2 linked regions of the Oharaeibacter diazotrophicus genome follow. The protein of the gene in region 1 binds, or shares a complex with, the protein of each later gene. Links are inferred from orthologs where the notes say so. Each region holds a gene or a part of one and is shown in the gene's direction. Other genes may lie near its edges. The genes, in order: rpsJ and nusB.

The links.
Region 2: the proteins of rpsJ (region 1) and nusB are in contact, whole or in part, in a solved structure (PDB 3D3B), measured with the Escherichia coli proteins. The link is inferred for Oharaeibacter diazotrophicus from one-to-one orthologs.

The regions. Positions count from the first base shown.
Region 1 is NZ_SNXY01000006.1:212,518-219,758, forward strand. The notes cover bases 1,936-4,669. They hold rpsJ (30S ribosomal protein S10), read left to right. Parts: upstream 1,936-3,015; coding sequence 3,016-3,324; downstream 3,325-4,669. Other genes in these bases: tuf (elongation factor Tu), read left to right, coding at 1,936-2,958; rplC (50S ribosomal protein L3), read left to right, coding at 3,351-4,079; rplD (50S ribosomal protein L4), read left to right, coding at 4,079-4,669. Outside these bases: fusA (elongation factor G), read left to right, coding at 1-1,720; more of tuf, read left to right, coding at 1,768-1,935; more of rplD, read left to right, coding at 4,670-4,696; EDD54_RS01140 (50S ribosomal protein L23), read left to right, coding at 4,693-4,986; rplB (50S ribosomal protein L2), read left to right, coding at 5,006-5,845; rpsS (30S ribosomal protein S19), read left to right, coding at 5,861-6,139; rplV (50S ribosomal protein L22), read left to right, coding at 6,141-6,521; rpsC (30S ribosomal protein S3), read left to right, coding at 6,521-7,241. UniProt on the Escherichia coli protein: Involved in the binding of tRNA to the ribosomes. Part of the processive rRNA transcription and antitermination complex (rrnTAC). The complex forms an RNA-chaperone ring around the RNA exit tunnel of RNA polymerase (RNAP).
Region 2 is NZ_SNXY01000006.1:369,265-376,620, forward strand. What follows is about bases 1,685-4,533. They hold nusB (transcription antitermination factor NusB), read left to right. Parts: upstream 1,685-2,778; coding sequence 2,779-3,288; downstream 3,289-4,533. Other genes in these bases: EDD54_RS01880 (riboflavin synthase), read left to right, coding at 1,685-2,214; ribH (6,7-dimethyl-8-ribityllumazine synthase), read left to right, coding at 2,310-2,759; thiL (thiamine-phosphate kinase), read left to right, coding at 3,285-4,280; EDD54_RS01900 (hypothetical protein), read left to right, coding at 4,478-4,533. Outside these bases: EDD54_RS01870 (cell envelope integrity EipB family protein), read left to right, coding at 1-319; bifunctional diaminohydroxyphosphoribosylaminopyrimidine deaminase/5-amino-6-(5-phosphoribosylamino)uracil reductase RibD, read left to right, coding at 419-1,618; more of EDD54_RS01880, read left to right, coding at 1,618-1,684; more of EDD54_RS01900, read left to right, coding at 4,534-5,641; rpsD (30S ribosomal protein S4), read left to right, coding at 5,839-6,456; EDD54_RS01910 (DUF4832 domain-containing protein), read left to right, coding at 6,614-7,356. UniProt on the Escherichia coli protein: Part of the processive rRNA transcription and antitermination complex (rrnTAC). The complex forms an RNA-chaperone ring around the RNA exit tunnel of RNA polymerase (RNAP).

The DNA.
Region 1 (7,241 bases):
CTGGCGCCAGGGCGACAAGTACCGCGTGCCCCGTATCGTCTTCTGCAACAAGATGGACAAGACGGGCGCGAACTTCGACAACTGCATCCAGGACATCAAGGTGCGCCTCGGCGCGCGCCCCGTCCCGATCCAGCTGCCGATCGGTGCCGAGAACAACTTCAAGGGGATCATCGATCTCGTTCGCATGAAGGCGGTGATCTGGGAGGACGAGTCCCTCGGCGCCAAGTTCCACGACGAGGAGATCCCGGCCGACCTCATCGACAAGGCGACCGCCGCCCGCGGCGAGCTGATCGAGGCCGCGGTCGAGCTCGACGACACCGCGATGGAAGCCTACCTCGAGGGCACCGAGCCCGACGAGGCGACGCTGAAGCGTCTGATCCGCAAGGCGGTCCAGATCTCGGCGTGGTTCCCGGTGCTCGCCGGTTCGGCCTTCAAGAACAAGGGCGTGCAGACGCTCCTCGACGCGGTGGTCGACTATCTGCCGTCGCCGGTCGACGTGCCGCCGACCAAGGGCATCGACGTCAAGACGGGCGAGGAGATCGTCCGGCACTCGACCGACGCCGAGCCGCTGTCGATGCTCGCGTTCAAGATCATCGAGGACCCGTTCGGCGTCCTGACCTTCGCGCGCATCTACTCGGGCACCCTGCAGAAGGGCGTCTCGCTGCTGAACTCCACCAAGGACAAGCGCGAGCGCATCGGCCGCATGGTCCTGATGCACGCCAACTCCCGCGAGGACATCGAAGAGGCCTACGCCGGCGACATCGTCGCCTTCGTCGGTCTGAAGGACTCGCGCACCGGTGACACCCTTTGCGACCCGCAGAAGCCGGTGATCCTGGAGAAGATGGAGTTCCCCGATCCCGTCATCGAGATGGCCGTCGAGGCCGCCACGAAGTCGGAGCAGGAGAAGCTGACCGTCGCCCTGTTCAAGCTGGCCTCGGAGGATCCGTCCTTCCGCGTCAGCACGGACAGCGAGTCCGGCCAGACCATCATCAAGGGCATGGGCGAGCTGCACCTCGACATCAAGATCGACATCCTGCGTCGCGCCCCGCACAACATCAAGGTGAACGTCGGCGCCCCGCAGGTCGCGTACCGCGAGACGATCCGCAAGTCGACCGAGATCGACTACACCCACAAGAAGCAGACCGGCGGCACCGGTCAGTTCGCCCGCGTCAAGTTCGTGGTCGAGCCGAACGAGGTCGGCGCCGGCTTCACGTTCGAGAACAAGATCGTCGGCGGCGTGGTGCCGAAGGAGTTCATCCCGGGCGTCGAGAAGGGCCTCAACTCGGTCCTCGGCGCCGGCCCGATCGCCGGCTTCCCGGTGGTCGACATCAAGGTGACGCTGATCGACGGCGCCTACCACGAGGTCGACTCCTCGGCGATCGCCTTCGAGATCGCGTCCCGTGCCGCGCTCCGCGAAGCCTTCGAGAAGGCTGCGCCGGCGCTGCTCGAGCCGATCATGAAGGTCGAGTGCGTGAGCCCCGAGGAATACGTCGGTTCGGTGATCGGCGACCTCAACTCCCGCCGCGGCCAGATCCAGGGTCAGGACATGCGCGGCAACGCGAATGTCATCACGGCCTTCGTGCCGCTGGCCAACATGTTCGGCTACGTGAACCAGCTCCGCTCGATGAGCCAGGGTCGCGCCAGCTACACCATGCAGTTCGACCACTACGAGCAGGTCCCGGCCGCCGTGGCCCAGGAGGTTCAGGCGAAGTACGCCTGAACCCCGCCACCCCGGACCTGCAACTGACGAGATGATGGAGTAATCCGATGGCCAAGGAAAAGTTCAGCCGCACGAAGCCGCACTGCAACATCGGCACGATCGGCCACGTCGACCACGGCAAGACGTCGCTGACGGCGGCGATCACGAAGGTGCTGGCGGAGACGGGCGGTGCGACGTTCAAGGCGTACGACCAGATCGACGCTGCGCCGGAAGAGAAGGCGCGCGGCATCACGATCAACACGGCGCACGTCGAGTACGAGACGCAGAACCGTCACTACGCGCACGTGGACTGCCCGGGCCACGCCGACTACGTGAAGAACATGATCACCGGCGCGGCCCAGATGGACGGCGCGATCCTGGTGTGCTCGGCGGCCGACGGCCCGATGCCGCAGACCCGCGAGCACATCCTGCTGGCCCGTCAGGTCGGCGTGCCGGCGCTGGTGGTGTTCCTGAACAAGGTCGACATGGTCGACGATCCGGAGCTCTTGGAGCTCGTCGAGCTCGAGGTCCGCGAGCTGCTGTCGTCCTACGACTTCCCCGGCGACGACATCCCGGTGATCAAGGGCTCGGCGCTGTGCGCGCTCGAGGGCACCAACCCGGCGCTCGGCCACGACGCGGTGCTGCAGCTGATGCAGGCGGTCGACGCCTACATCCCGCAGCCGGAGCGTCCGATCGACCAGCCGTTCCTGATGCCGATCGAGGACGTGTTCTCGATCTCGGGCCGCGGCACGGTGGTGACCGGCCGCGTCGAGCGCGGCATCGTCAAGGTGGGTGAGGAAGTCGAGATCGTCGGCATCCGTCCGACGGTGAAGACGACCATCACCGGCGTCGAGATGTTCCGCAAGCTGCTCGACCAGGGTCAGGCGGGCGACAACATCGGCGCGCTGCTGCGCGGCACCAAGCGCGAGGACGTCGAGCGCGGCCAGGTGCTGTGCAAGCCGGGCTCGGTGACGCCGCACACGGTGTTCAAGGCCGAGGCCTACATCCTGACCAAGGAAGAGGGCGGCCGCCACACGCCGTTCTTCACCAACTATCGTCCGCAGTTCTACTTCCGCACCACGGACGTGACCGGCATCTGCACGCTGCCGGAAGGCACCGAGATGGTGATGCCCGGCGACAACGTGTCGATGACCGTCAAGCTGATCGTCCCCATCGCGATGGAAGAGAAGCTCCGCTTCGCCATCCGCGAAGGCGGCCGCACCGTCGGCGCCGGCGTCGTCGCTTCGATCATCGAATAAGGCCGAAGGGGGCACGGGTCTCGTGCCCGTGCTCCTGTCGCCGAGGTAGTCAAGACCATGAACGGCCAGAATATCCGCATCCGTCTCAAAGCGTTCGACCACCGCATCCTCGATGCGTCGACGCGCGAGATCGTCAACACGGCCAAGCGCACCGGCGCCCAGGTCCGTGGCCCGGTACCGCTTCCGACCCGTATCGAGAAGTTCACCGTCAACCGCTCGCCGCACATCGACAAGAAGAGCCGCGAGCAGTTCGAGATGCGCACCCACAAGCGCCTCCTCGACATCATCGATCCGACCCCGCAGACCGTGGACGCGCTGATGAAGCTCGACCTCGCGGCCGGCGTGGACGTCGAGATCAAGCTCTGAGACGAGCCGGGTAGGAAGTGAACGCCATGCGCTCAGGTGTCATCGCACAGAAGGTGGGCATGACCCGCGTCTACAACGACGCGGGCGAGCACGTCCCCGTGACGGTTCTCAAGCTCGAGAACTGCCAGGTCGTCGCCCAACGCACCGAAGAAAAGAACGGCTACACCGCGCTGCAGCTCGGTGCCGGTTCGATCCGCGTCAAGAACGTGACCAAGCCGATGCGCGGTCACTTCGCGGCCGCCCAGGTCGAGCCGAAGCGCGAACTCGCGGAATTCCGCGTGTCGCCGGAGAACCTCATCGAGGTGGGAGCGGAGATCACCGCCGACCACTTCCTCGAGGGCCAGTACGTCGACGTCACCGGCACGAGCATCGGCAAGGGCTTCGCCGGCGTCATGAAGCGCTGGAACTTCAGCGGCGGCCGCGCGACCCACGGCAACTCGCTGTCGCACCGCGTCCACGGTTCGACCGGTCAGCGCCAGGATCCCGGCAAGGTCTTCAAGAACAAGAAGATGGCCGGTCACCTGGGCGACGAGCGCGTGACCACCCAGAACCTCAAGATCGTCCGCACCGACGTCGAGCGCGGTCTGATCCTGGTCGAGGGTGCGGTTCCGGGCGCCAAGGGCGGCTGGATCCTGGTCCGCGACGCGGTCAAGAAGAAGCTCCCCGAGGGCGTTCCGACCCCGGGCAAGTTCCGCAAGCCCGCCGAAACGACCGCCCCGGCGGCCGAGGCCACTGCGGCGGAGGCAGGTGAGTGATGGAACTCGAAGTCAAGACCCTCGACGGCGCCCCCGCCGGCACGGTCGCGCTCGCCGACGAGATCTTCGGTCTCGAGCCGCGCGCCGACATCCTGCAGCGCGTCGTGCGCTGGCAGCTCGCCAAGCGTCAGGCCGGTACCCACAAGACGCTGACCCGTACGGAGATCAGCAAGACCGGCAAGAAGATGTACCGCCAGAAGGGCACCGGTGGCGCCCGTCACGGCAACAAGGCGGCTCCGCAGTTCCGCGGCGGCGGCAAGGCCTTCGGCCCGGTGGTGCGCTCCCACGCCCACGACCTGCCGAAGAAGGTGCGCGCGCTCGGCCTGAAGCTCGCCCTGTCGTCCAAGGCGCAGACCTCGAGCCTGGTCATCCTCGACCAGGCCGTGTCCGAGCCGAAGACCAAGGTGCTGGCGGGCAAGCTGGCCGCCCTCGGCCTCAGCAACGTGCTGATCGTCGACGGCGCCGAGCCGCAGGCGGAGTTCCGCCTCGCCGCCCGCGCGCTGCGTGACGTCGACGTGCTGCCGATCCAGGGCATCAACGTCTACGACATCCTGCGGCGCGACACGCTGGTGCTCACCAAGGCCGCCGTCTCTGCGCTCGAGGAGCGGTTCAAATGAGCAACCTGAAGCACTACGACGTCATCCGCACGCCGGTCATCACCGAGAAGGCGACGATCCTGGCGGAGAGCAACAAGGTGGTCTTCAACGTCGCCAAGACCGCCACCAAGCCCGAGATCAAGGCCGCCGTCGAGGCGCTGTTCTCGGTCAAGGTGAAGAGCGTCAACACGCTCGTGCGCAAGGGCAAGGTGAAGCGCTTCAAGGGGACCCTCGGTTCCCAGTCCGACGTGAAGAAGGCGATCGTGACCCTCGAAGAGGGCCAAGCCATCGACATCACGACGGGCCTCTGACGGGAGCCTCGGGACGAACATGGCACTGAAGACTTTCAATCCGACGACCCCGGGCCAGCGTCAGCTGGTCCTGGTCGATCGCTCCGAGCTCCACAAGGGCGCGCCGGTCAAGACGCTGACCGTCGGTCTCAACAAGACCGGCGGCCGCAACAACCACGGCCGCGTGACCGCGTTCCAGCGCGGCGGCGGGCACAAGCGCTCGTATCGCATCATCGACTTCAAGCGTCGCAAGCTCGACGTGCCGGGGAAGGTGGAGCGGCTCGAGTACGACCCGAACCGTACGGGCTTCATCGCCCTGATCAAGTACGAGGACGGCGAGCTCGCCTACATCCTGGCGCCGCAGCGCCTGGCGGTCGGCGACACGGTGGTCGCGTCGGCCCAGGCCGACGTCAAGCCGGGCAACGCCATGCCGCTGTCGGCCATTCCGGTCGGCACGCTGGTCCACAACGTCGAGCTGAAGATCGGCAAGGGCGGTCAGATCGCCCGCTCCGCCGGTTCCTACGCCCAGCTCGTCGGCCGTGACCAGGGCTACGCGATCCTGCGCCTCAACTCCGGTGAGCAGCGCAAGGTGCTCGGCGGCTGCTTCGCGACGATCGGCGCGGTGTCCAACCCGGACCACGCCAACGTCTCGATCGGCAAGGCCGGCCGCAACCGCTGGCTCGGCAAGCGTCCGACCGTCCGCGGCGTCGCGATGAACCCGATCGACCATCCGCACGGCGGTGGCGAGGGTCGCACGTCGGGCGGCCGTCACCCGGTCACCCCGTGGGGCAAGCCGACCAAGGGCAAGAAGACGCGCTCGAACAAGTCGACCGACAAGTTCATCGTGCGCAGCCGTCACGCGCGCAAGAAGACGCAGTAACAGAGAGGAACGACCGTGTCTCGTTCGGTATGGAAAGGTCCGTTCGTCGACGGCTACCTCCTCAAGAAGGCGGATGCGTCGCGCTCGAGCGGCCGTAGCGAAGTCATCAAGATCTGGAGCCGCCGCTCCACGATCCTGCCGCAGTTCGTCGGGCTGACGTTCGGCGTCTACAACGGCCAGAAGCACATCCCCGTCTCGGTCAACGAGGACATGGTGGGTCACAAGTTCGGCGAGTTCGCGCCGACCCGGACCTACTACGGCCACGGCGCCGACAAGAAGGCGAAGAGGAAGTAACATGGGCAAGCCGAAGCGCGAACGCTCGCTCGCCGACAACGAGGCGAGGGCGGTGACCCGGTCGCTCCGGGTGAGCCCGCAGAAGCTCAACCTGGTCGCGGCGCTGATCCGCGGCAAGAAGGTGGACGTGGCGCTCGCCGATCTCGCCTTCTCGAAGAAGCGCATCGCCGTCGACGTCAAGAAGACGCTCGAGTCCGCGATCGCCAACGCCGAGAACAACCACGACCTCGACGTCGACTCGCTCGTCGTCAAGGAGGCCTACGTGGGCAAGGCGCTCGTCATGAAGCGCTTCTCCCCGCGGGCCCGCGGCCGCGTCGGCGCCATCCAGAAGCCGTTCTCGAACCTCACGATCGTGGTTCGCGAAGTCGAGGAGACCGCCTGATGGGTCACAAAGTCAATCCGATCGGTCTCCGTCTCGGCATCAACCGTACCTGGGATTCGCGCTGGTTCGCCGGCAAGAACGAGTACGGCAAGCTGCTGCACGAGGACCTGGCGATCCGCAAGTTCCTCCTCGAGGAGCTGAAGGCCGCCGCGGTCTCCAAGGTCGTGATCGAGCGTCCGCACAAGAAGTGCCGCGTCACCATCCACTCGGCCCGTCCGGGCGTGGTGATCGGCAAGAAGGGTGCGGACATCGAGAAGCTGCGCAAGAAGATCGGCACGATGACCGACTCGGAAGTGCACCTCAACATCGTCGAGGTTCGCAAGCCCGAGACCGATTCGAACCTGATCGCCGCCTCGATCGCCCAGCAGCTGGAGCGCCGCGTCGCCTTCCGTCGCGCCATGAAGCGCGCCGTGCAGTCGGCCATGCGCCTCGGCGCCGAGGGCATCCGCATCAACGCCGGCGGCCGTCTCGGCGGCGCCGAGATCGCCCGTCTGGAGTGGTACCGCGAGGGCCGCGTGCCCCTGCACACCCTCCGTGCGGACATCGACTACGGCATCGCCACCGCGCACACCGCCTACGGCACCAACGGCCTCAAGGTCTGGGTGTTCAAGGGCGAGATCCTCGAGCACGACCCGATGGCCTCCGAGCGCCGTGCGCTCGAGGGCGGCAACGACGGTCCGTCGGGCGGCGAGCGTCGCCGCGAGCGCGACGACCGCCGTG
Region 2 (7,356 bases), 160 kb from region 1 along the record:
CGCGAGCGTGGTCGAGCAGGACGTCTACGACGGCTCCGACGGCGGCGGCCGGGCCTACCGCACCACCACGCTGATCGGCCGCGAGAGCCGCGACGCGGCCCCCGGTCCGGCCGCGAAGATCGGTCCCGTCAGGCACTGGCCGGTCACGGTGTCCTATTTCGACCCGACCGCCACCGGTGACCAGACGCCCGAGTACACCATTGCCTTCCAGCTCTGGGAGAACGGCGTTTCCACCGACATGACCATGGACTACGGCGACTTCGCCCTCGCCGGCCGCCTGATGGGCTACGAGGCACTGCCCGAGGACAAGTGCGACTGAGGTGCAGGGCTACGGGACGGCGCGGTTCGCGGCCGGCGATTGCCTGATCCGCGCCACGACGGGCTTTATCGACGCGCGCCGGCGTGGCAGAGAACGCCCGTGACCTCGCCGATCCGCCATATCGCCGCCGCCGCCTCGCCGCCGCGCGAGGCAGCCGGGCGCCCCGATCCCGAGACCGACCGCCGCTTCATGGCGGCGGCGATCGCGCTCGGGCGTCGCAACCTCGGCCGCGCCTGGCCCAATCCTTCGGTCGGCGCCATCGTGGTCCGGCATGGCCCCGGCGGCCCCGAGGTGGTCGCCCGCGGCACCACCGCGCCCGGCGGCCGGCCGCACGCCGAGGCGGTGGCGCTCACTGCTGCCGGCGAGGCCGCCCGCGGCGCCACCGTCTACGTCACGCTCGAGCCCTGCGCGCACCACGGCCGGACGCCGCCCTGCTCGGAGGCGCTGGTCGCCGCCGGTGTCGCCCGGGTGGTCGCGTCGGTGACCGATCCCGATCCGCGCGTCGCCGGCCGCGGCTTCGCCCATCTCGAGGCCCACGGCATCGCGGTCACCCGCGGCGTGCTCGCCGCCGAGGGTGCCGCGCTGCACGCCGGCCACGTCAGCCGCGTCCGCCGCGGCCGGCCGCACCTGACGCTGAAGCTCGCCGTCTCCGCCGACGGCGCGATCGGCCGGGTCGGCGCCGGGCAGGTGGCGATCTCCGGCCCGCTCGCCCGCGCCTACGCCCACGGCCTCCGCCTCTCCAACGACGCCATCATGGTCGGCGTCGGCACGGTCCTCGCCGACGATCCCGAACTGACCTGCCGGCTGCCCGGCTGCGAGCACCGTTCGCCGGTGCGCGTGGTGCTCGACCCGGCGGCGCGGACGCCGCCGGCCGCCAAGGTGGTGCGCGGCGCCTCCCGCGTCCCCACCTGGATCTTCGTCGCGCCCGACGCCCCCGACGAGCGCATCGCCGCCCTCGGCGCGGCGGGCGCCTCGGTGCTGGTGGCGCCGCGCGCCGGCGAACCCCATCTCTCGGCTGGTCTCGATCTTGCCGACGTGCTCGGCCAGCTCGGCCGCGCCGGCATCACCACGCTGCTCGCCGAAGGCGGCGCGCGCGTCGCCCGGGCGCTGGTCGAGGCCGATCTCGTCGACGAGGCGGCGATCGTCGCCGCTCCGGTCACGGTGGGCGAGGGCGGCGTGCCCGCGCTCGCCGGCCTGCCGCTCTCCCGCCTGCTGGCGGACCCGCGCTACGAAACCCTGGAACGACGCCGACTGGCGGACGATCGCCTCGTCCGCGTCGGCCGCGAGGAGACCGACTGATGTTCACCGGTATCGTCACCGACGTCGGGGAGGTCGTGCGCGTCGACGAACGCGCCACCGGCGTGCGGGCCCGCATGGCCACCGCCTACGACCCCGAGACGATCGCGATCGGCGCCTCGATCGCCTGCTCGGGCGCCTGCCTGACCGTGATCGAGCGCGGCAGCGAGGGCGGCCGCGGCTGGTTCGACGTCGAGGCCTCGGTCGAGACGCTCGCCAAGACCACGCTCGACGAGTGGAAGCCCGGCAAGCGCGTCAACCTCGAGCGCGCGCTGAAGATCGGCGACGAACTCGGCGGTCACATCGTCACCGGTCACGTCGACGCGGTGGCGACCCTGGTCGCCCGCGACGACGTCGCCGACATGGCGCGCCTGACCTTCCGCGTGCCGCACGAACTCGCGCGCTTCGTGGCCGAGAAGGGCTCGGTGACGCTCGACGGCACCTCGCTGACCGTGAACGACGTCGACGGCGACACCTTCTCGGTCATGCTGATCCCGCACACGCTGACCGTCACCACCTGGGGCGAGCGCCGGGCCGGCGACCGCATCAACTTCGAGGTGGACCTGATGGCCCGCTACGTCGCACGGCTGAGGGGGTGAGCGTGGGAGAGGTCGTCGAACTCAGCCGGTCCCCCTTGACCCGATCCGCACAGCGTGGTCTCTCGCGCCGCACCGCCCACACGAAGGAAACGCAAATGGCCGAAACGCCGCATCTGCTCGTCATCGAGGCGCGCTTCTACGACGACATCGCGGACGAGCTGTTCGCCGGTGCGGCCGAGGCGCTGACCGCGCGCGGTGCCACCTTCGACCGCGTCCAGGTGCCGGGCGTGCTGGAGATCCCGGCCGCCCTCGCGATGGCGCTCGACGCCGCCGAGGACGGCGTCGTTTCCTACGACGGCTACGTCCTGCTCGGCTGCGTCATCCGCGGCGAGACCACGCACTACGACATCGTCGCCAACGAGTCCGCGCGCGTGATCATGGAGCTGGTGGTGTCGGAGAGCCTCGCCGTCGGCAACGGCATTCTGACCGTCGAGAACGACGATCAGGCCTGGGCCCGCGCCCGCCGCAACGACAAGAACAAGGGCGGTGCCGCCTCCGAGGCCGCGCTCGCCATGATCGCGCTCCGCGAGCGCTTCGGCGCCTGACCCGACGAGAGCGCCTGCCATGAGCGACATCGGCCGATCGAACCAGCGCCCCGAGCCGCGCCCCGCCAACCAGCGCGGCGCGGCCCGCCTCGCGGCGGTGCAGGCGCTCTACCAGCTGGAGATCGGCGGCGAGGACATCGTCGCCGTCGTCACCGAGTTCGAGGCGCACCGCCTCGGCAAGGAGATCGACGGCGTCGAGTACCGTCAGGCCGACGCGGCGTGGTTCCGTGACATCGTCGCGGGCGTGGTCGGCGAGCAGCGCCGGCTCGATCCGATGATCCACACCGCGCTGGTCGAGGACTGGCCGCTGAAGCGGGTCGACGCCACGCTGCGCGCCATCCTGCGCTGCGGCGCCTACGAGCTCTCCAAGCGTCCGGACGTGCCCGGCCGCGTCATCATCACCGAGTACATCGACATCGCCCGCGCCTTCTTCGGCGACGACGAGCCCAAGCTCGTCAACGGCGTGCTCGACCGTCTCGCCCACGATCTGCGGCCCGACGAGTTCCCGGCCGTCGGCGCCAAGCCGTGACCGGGGCCGACCGGCCCGGGGAGTTCGAGCTGATCGCGCGCGTGTTCGCGCCGCTGGCCGGGGAGGGTGCCTTCGGCCTCGTCGACGACGCCGCCGTGCTGACCCCGCCGCCGGGCGAGGACTTGGTGCTGACCAAGGACGCCGTCGTCGCCGGCGTCCATTTCTTCCCCGACGATCCCTGGGACGCGGTGGCGCAGAAGGCGCTGCGCGTCAATCTCTCCGACCTCGCCGCCAAGGGCGCCCGCCCGCTCGGCTACCTGCTCGGCCTCGGCCTGCCCGACGGCTGGCGCACCGAGGACGCCGAGGCGCTCGGCCGCGGCCTCGCCCTCGACCAGGACGCCTACGGCCTGCGCCTCCTCGGCGGCGACACCGTGCGCTCGCCGGAGCGGCTGATGCTGTCGGTCACCGTGTTCGGCGCGGTGCCGGCCGGGCGGATGGCCCGCCGCGGCGGCGCCACCCCGCGCGACGTGATCGTCGTCACCGGCACGATCGGCGACGCCGCGCTCGGCCTGAAGCTCCGGCTCGATGCGGGTCTTTCCGGCCGGCTCGGCCTCGCCGACGCCGACCGCGACCACCTGCTCGACCGCTACCTGCTGCCGCGACCGCGCTCGGCGGTGGCCGGCGCCGTGCTCGCCCACGCCGGCGGCGCCATGGACGTCTCCGACGGTCTCGTCGGCGACCTCGCCAAGATGGCGGCCGCCTCCGGCGTCGCCATCCGCCTCGACGCCTCCCGGGTGCCGCTGTCGGACGCGGCGCGGGCGGCGATCGCCGCCGACCCGGCGCTGCTGCGCACCGCGCTCGGCGGGGGCGACGACTACGAGATCGCCGTCGCGCTCGACGAGGACGACTGCGACGCCTTCGTCGACGCCTGCCGCGACGCCGGCGTCGCCGCGACGCCGATCGGCCGCGCCGAGGCCGGCCGCGGCGTCACCGTGGTCGGCACCGACGGTGCGGTGATGGATCTCGGCGCCGGCAGCTACGCGCACTTCTGATATCCGTCTCGCAAGGTACAGACTCGTCGGGGCGTTGCGAGGTCTCGGCCTTTCGGCCGGCGCCCGGTCGGGCGCTTCTCGCCCACAAGGCTCCGACCAAAGGTCTGAACCTTGCGGGCTCGCTACGAGACCGATCCGGCGAACCGGATTTCCGCCACACCGCCGTGGTTCGATCGTCCGCTCGGTAAGGGTGGTCGATGCGGTTCCTGGGTCTGATCGCGGGCGTGACGTCGCTGGCCGTGGGCACGGCGAGCCTCGTGCACGCGCTGCCGACGGTGACCGCCGCCGCCCGCTTCGCCTCCGCCGCCGCCGGTCTCGACCCGCTGACGACGCTCGCGGTGGTGCGCGCCAGCGCCGCCGGCTCGGTGATCGCGGATCTCCGCGCCGCGGTGGCGGCCGACGACCGCGAACTCGCCGACAGCCTGCTCGCCCTCGCCGACGCCCGCGACATCGCCGTACCGGCGGATCTCCGCGCCGCCGTCGCCGACCTCGCCGCGCCGACCGCAACGGTCCTGCGCGGCCTGCGCGACTTCGGCGGCGGCGCACTCACCGGATCGGCCGAGAGCCTCGCCGGCTTCGCCGGCGTCGCCACCGCCGACCTCCTGGTGATCGGCGACGTCCGCGATCTCGGTCGCGAGGCCGCGGTCTGGGCCGGCGGCGGCGAGCCGGACCTCCTCGTCGCCGGACTGTCGGCGGTGGGGATCGCGCTCACGGCCGGCACGGTCGCGACGGCGGTCTCGACGGTCGCGAGCGCGGGGGCGACCGCGCCGATGGCCGGTGGCGCCGCGACGGCACGCGGCGGGCTCAGCGTCGTCAAGGCGGTGCTGAAGGCGCCGGTGAAGGCCGGGGAGGCCGGCGGACGGGGCCTCCGCCGCATCCTGGTGCCGCTGGTGGACGACGCCGTCGACCCGTCCGCGCTCGCGCGCGCCGCCTCGGCCTTCGACATCGCCGATCCCGGGGCGGCCGTCCGCGTCGCCCGCGAGGCGGTCGACCTGCGCAAGGCCGGCCGCATCGGCGCCGTCGCCGCCGACTTCGCCGCGGTGCGGGCGGCCTCGGGCCTGCGCACGGCGGTCTGGCTCGGCGGCCGGGTCGAGACCCCCGCCGACCTCGCCCGCGGCACTGCCCGGCTGACGCGACTCGGCGACAAGGGGCTGGCGGTGACGTGGCGGCTCGGCGACCTCGTGGTCGGCGGCGTCCTCCGACTCGCCGGGCTGGTGTGGGACGTGCTCGCCACCGCGGTCGGCGCGGTGCTCGGCCTCGCCTTCGGGGCGGCGCGGCTCGGCCGCTCGCTCGGCCGCATCGGCCGGGCCGGACGGCGGAAATGGCGGATTTCCGCGCGCCGCGCGGGTGTTTCCGTTTGACAGCGGCCCCTCGCTCCTCTATGCACCCGCCATCGCGCGGGTCGCCGGCAACGGGGGCCCGCGCGGTTGTTCACGCACCCGCGGTGAGGATGCCACGCTTGCATCCGAACCTGTCGGTCCGGCCCCGGCTCGTCCGGGGATGGGACAGAGGAGGGCGTGTGTCCTGACAATATCCTAGACCAAGAACGGGATACGCGATGTCCAAGCGCCATAGCGCCAAGTACAAGATCGACCGTCGCCTCGGCGAGAACCTCTGGGGTCGCCCGAAGAGCCCGGTCAACAAGCGCGAGTACGGCCCCGGCCAGCACGGCCAGCGCCGCAAGGGCAAGCTCAGCGACTTCGGTCTGCAGCTGCGCGCCAAGCAGAAGCTGAAGGGCTACTACGGCGACCTCAGCGAGAAGCAGTTCTACAAGATCTACGAGGAAGCGGTCCGCATGCGCGGCGACACCTCGGAGGCCCTGATCGGCCTGCTCGAGAGCCGCCTGGACGCGGTCGTCTACCGCGCCAAGTTCGTGCCGACCCCCTTCGCCGCCCGCCAGTTCGTCAACCACGGCCACGTCAACGTCAACGGACGTCGCGTCACGGTTCCGAGCTTCCGCTGCAAGCCGGGCGACGTGATCGAGGTCCGTCAGAAGTCCAAGGAGATGACCCTGGTGCTCGAGTCGGTCGGCCTCGCCGAGCGCGACGTGCCGGAGTACATCGAGGCGGATCACTCCAAGCTGGTCGCCAAGTACGTGCGCGTCCCCGGCCTCGGCGACGTGCCCTACGCGGTCCGCATGGAGCCGAATCTGGTCGTCGAGTTCTACTCGCGCTGATCCGGCGAAGGCGGCGCCTTGCTCCGCCCGCCCCGCAGTTCCGGAAGGCCGCCCGCAAGGGCGGCCTTTTCGCTTGTGGAAACGAGGCGCTTCCACGACGCCTTGACCCCGGGTCGGATCCGCCCGCATCCTGAATGGATTGCAGGGGGAAATTCATATGACCATTCGTCGTGCCGCCGCGCTTCTCGCGGCCGTCGTCGCCGTCGCAGCGCCCGCCGCCGCGCCGGCGGCCACGGTGGGGTTCGCCGCATATCCCGGCGACCTCGCCAACCCCGAACGCGGCTGGTGGGCCTTCCTGTCGGACGACTTCGCGTCGCTGACCGCGGAGGGCGCCGACGCCTTCGCCTCCCGAGGCCTGACACTGGGTTACGCGCTGATCCGCCTCGACGACTACCGCGACGCCGACATCCCCAACGCCGTGCTCACCGACATCGACCGGGCCTTCAACCTGGTGCAGTCGCGCGGGCTGAAGGTCGTATTGCGGGTCGTCTACAACAACCCAGGGGAAGACGAGCCCGACGTACGCGACGCGCCGCTGGCGCGGGTGCTGCGCCACATCGCCCAGTTGAAGCCGGTGATCGCGATCCACTCCGACGTGATCGCGGTCTGGCAGGCCGGCTTCATCGGCCTTTGGGGCGAGGGTCACGGCTCCACCAACGGTCTCGACGATCCCGCCGCCAAGCGCCGCATCCGCGACGCCCTGCTCGCCGCATTGCCAAAGGGGCGCCTGCTGCAGTGGCGCCGCCCGGAGGACCTGATCGCCTGGGCCGGCGAGAAGGGCGGGGCGGCGAAGATCGCCCGCATAGGCGTCCACAACGACTGCTTCCTCGCGTCCGACATCGACGTCGGTACCTATTCGGACGACCCGGTGGTGCGCGCCCGCCAGCGCCGCTTCGTGGC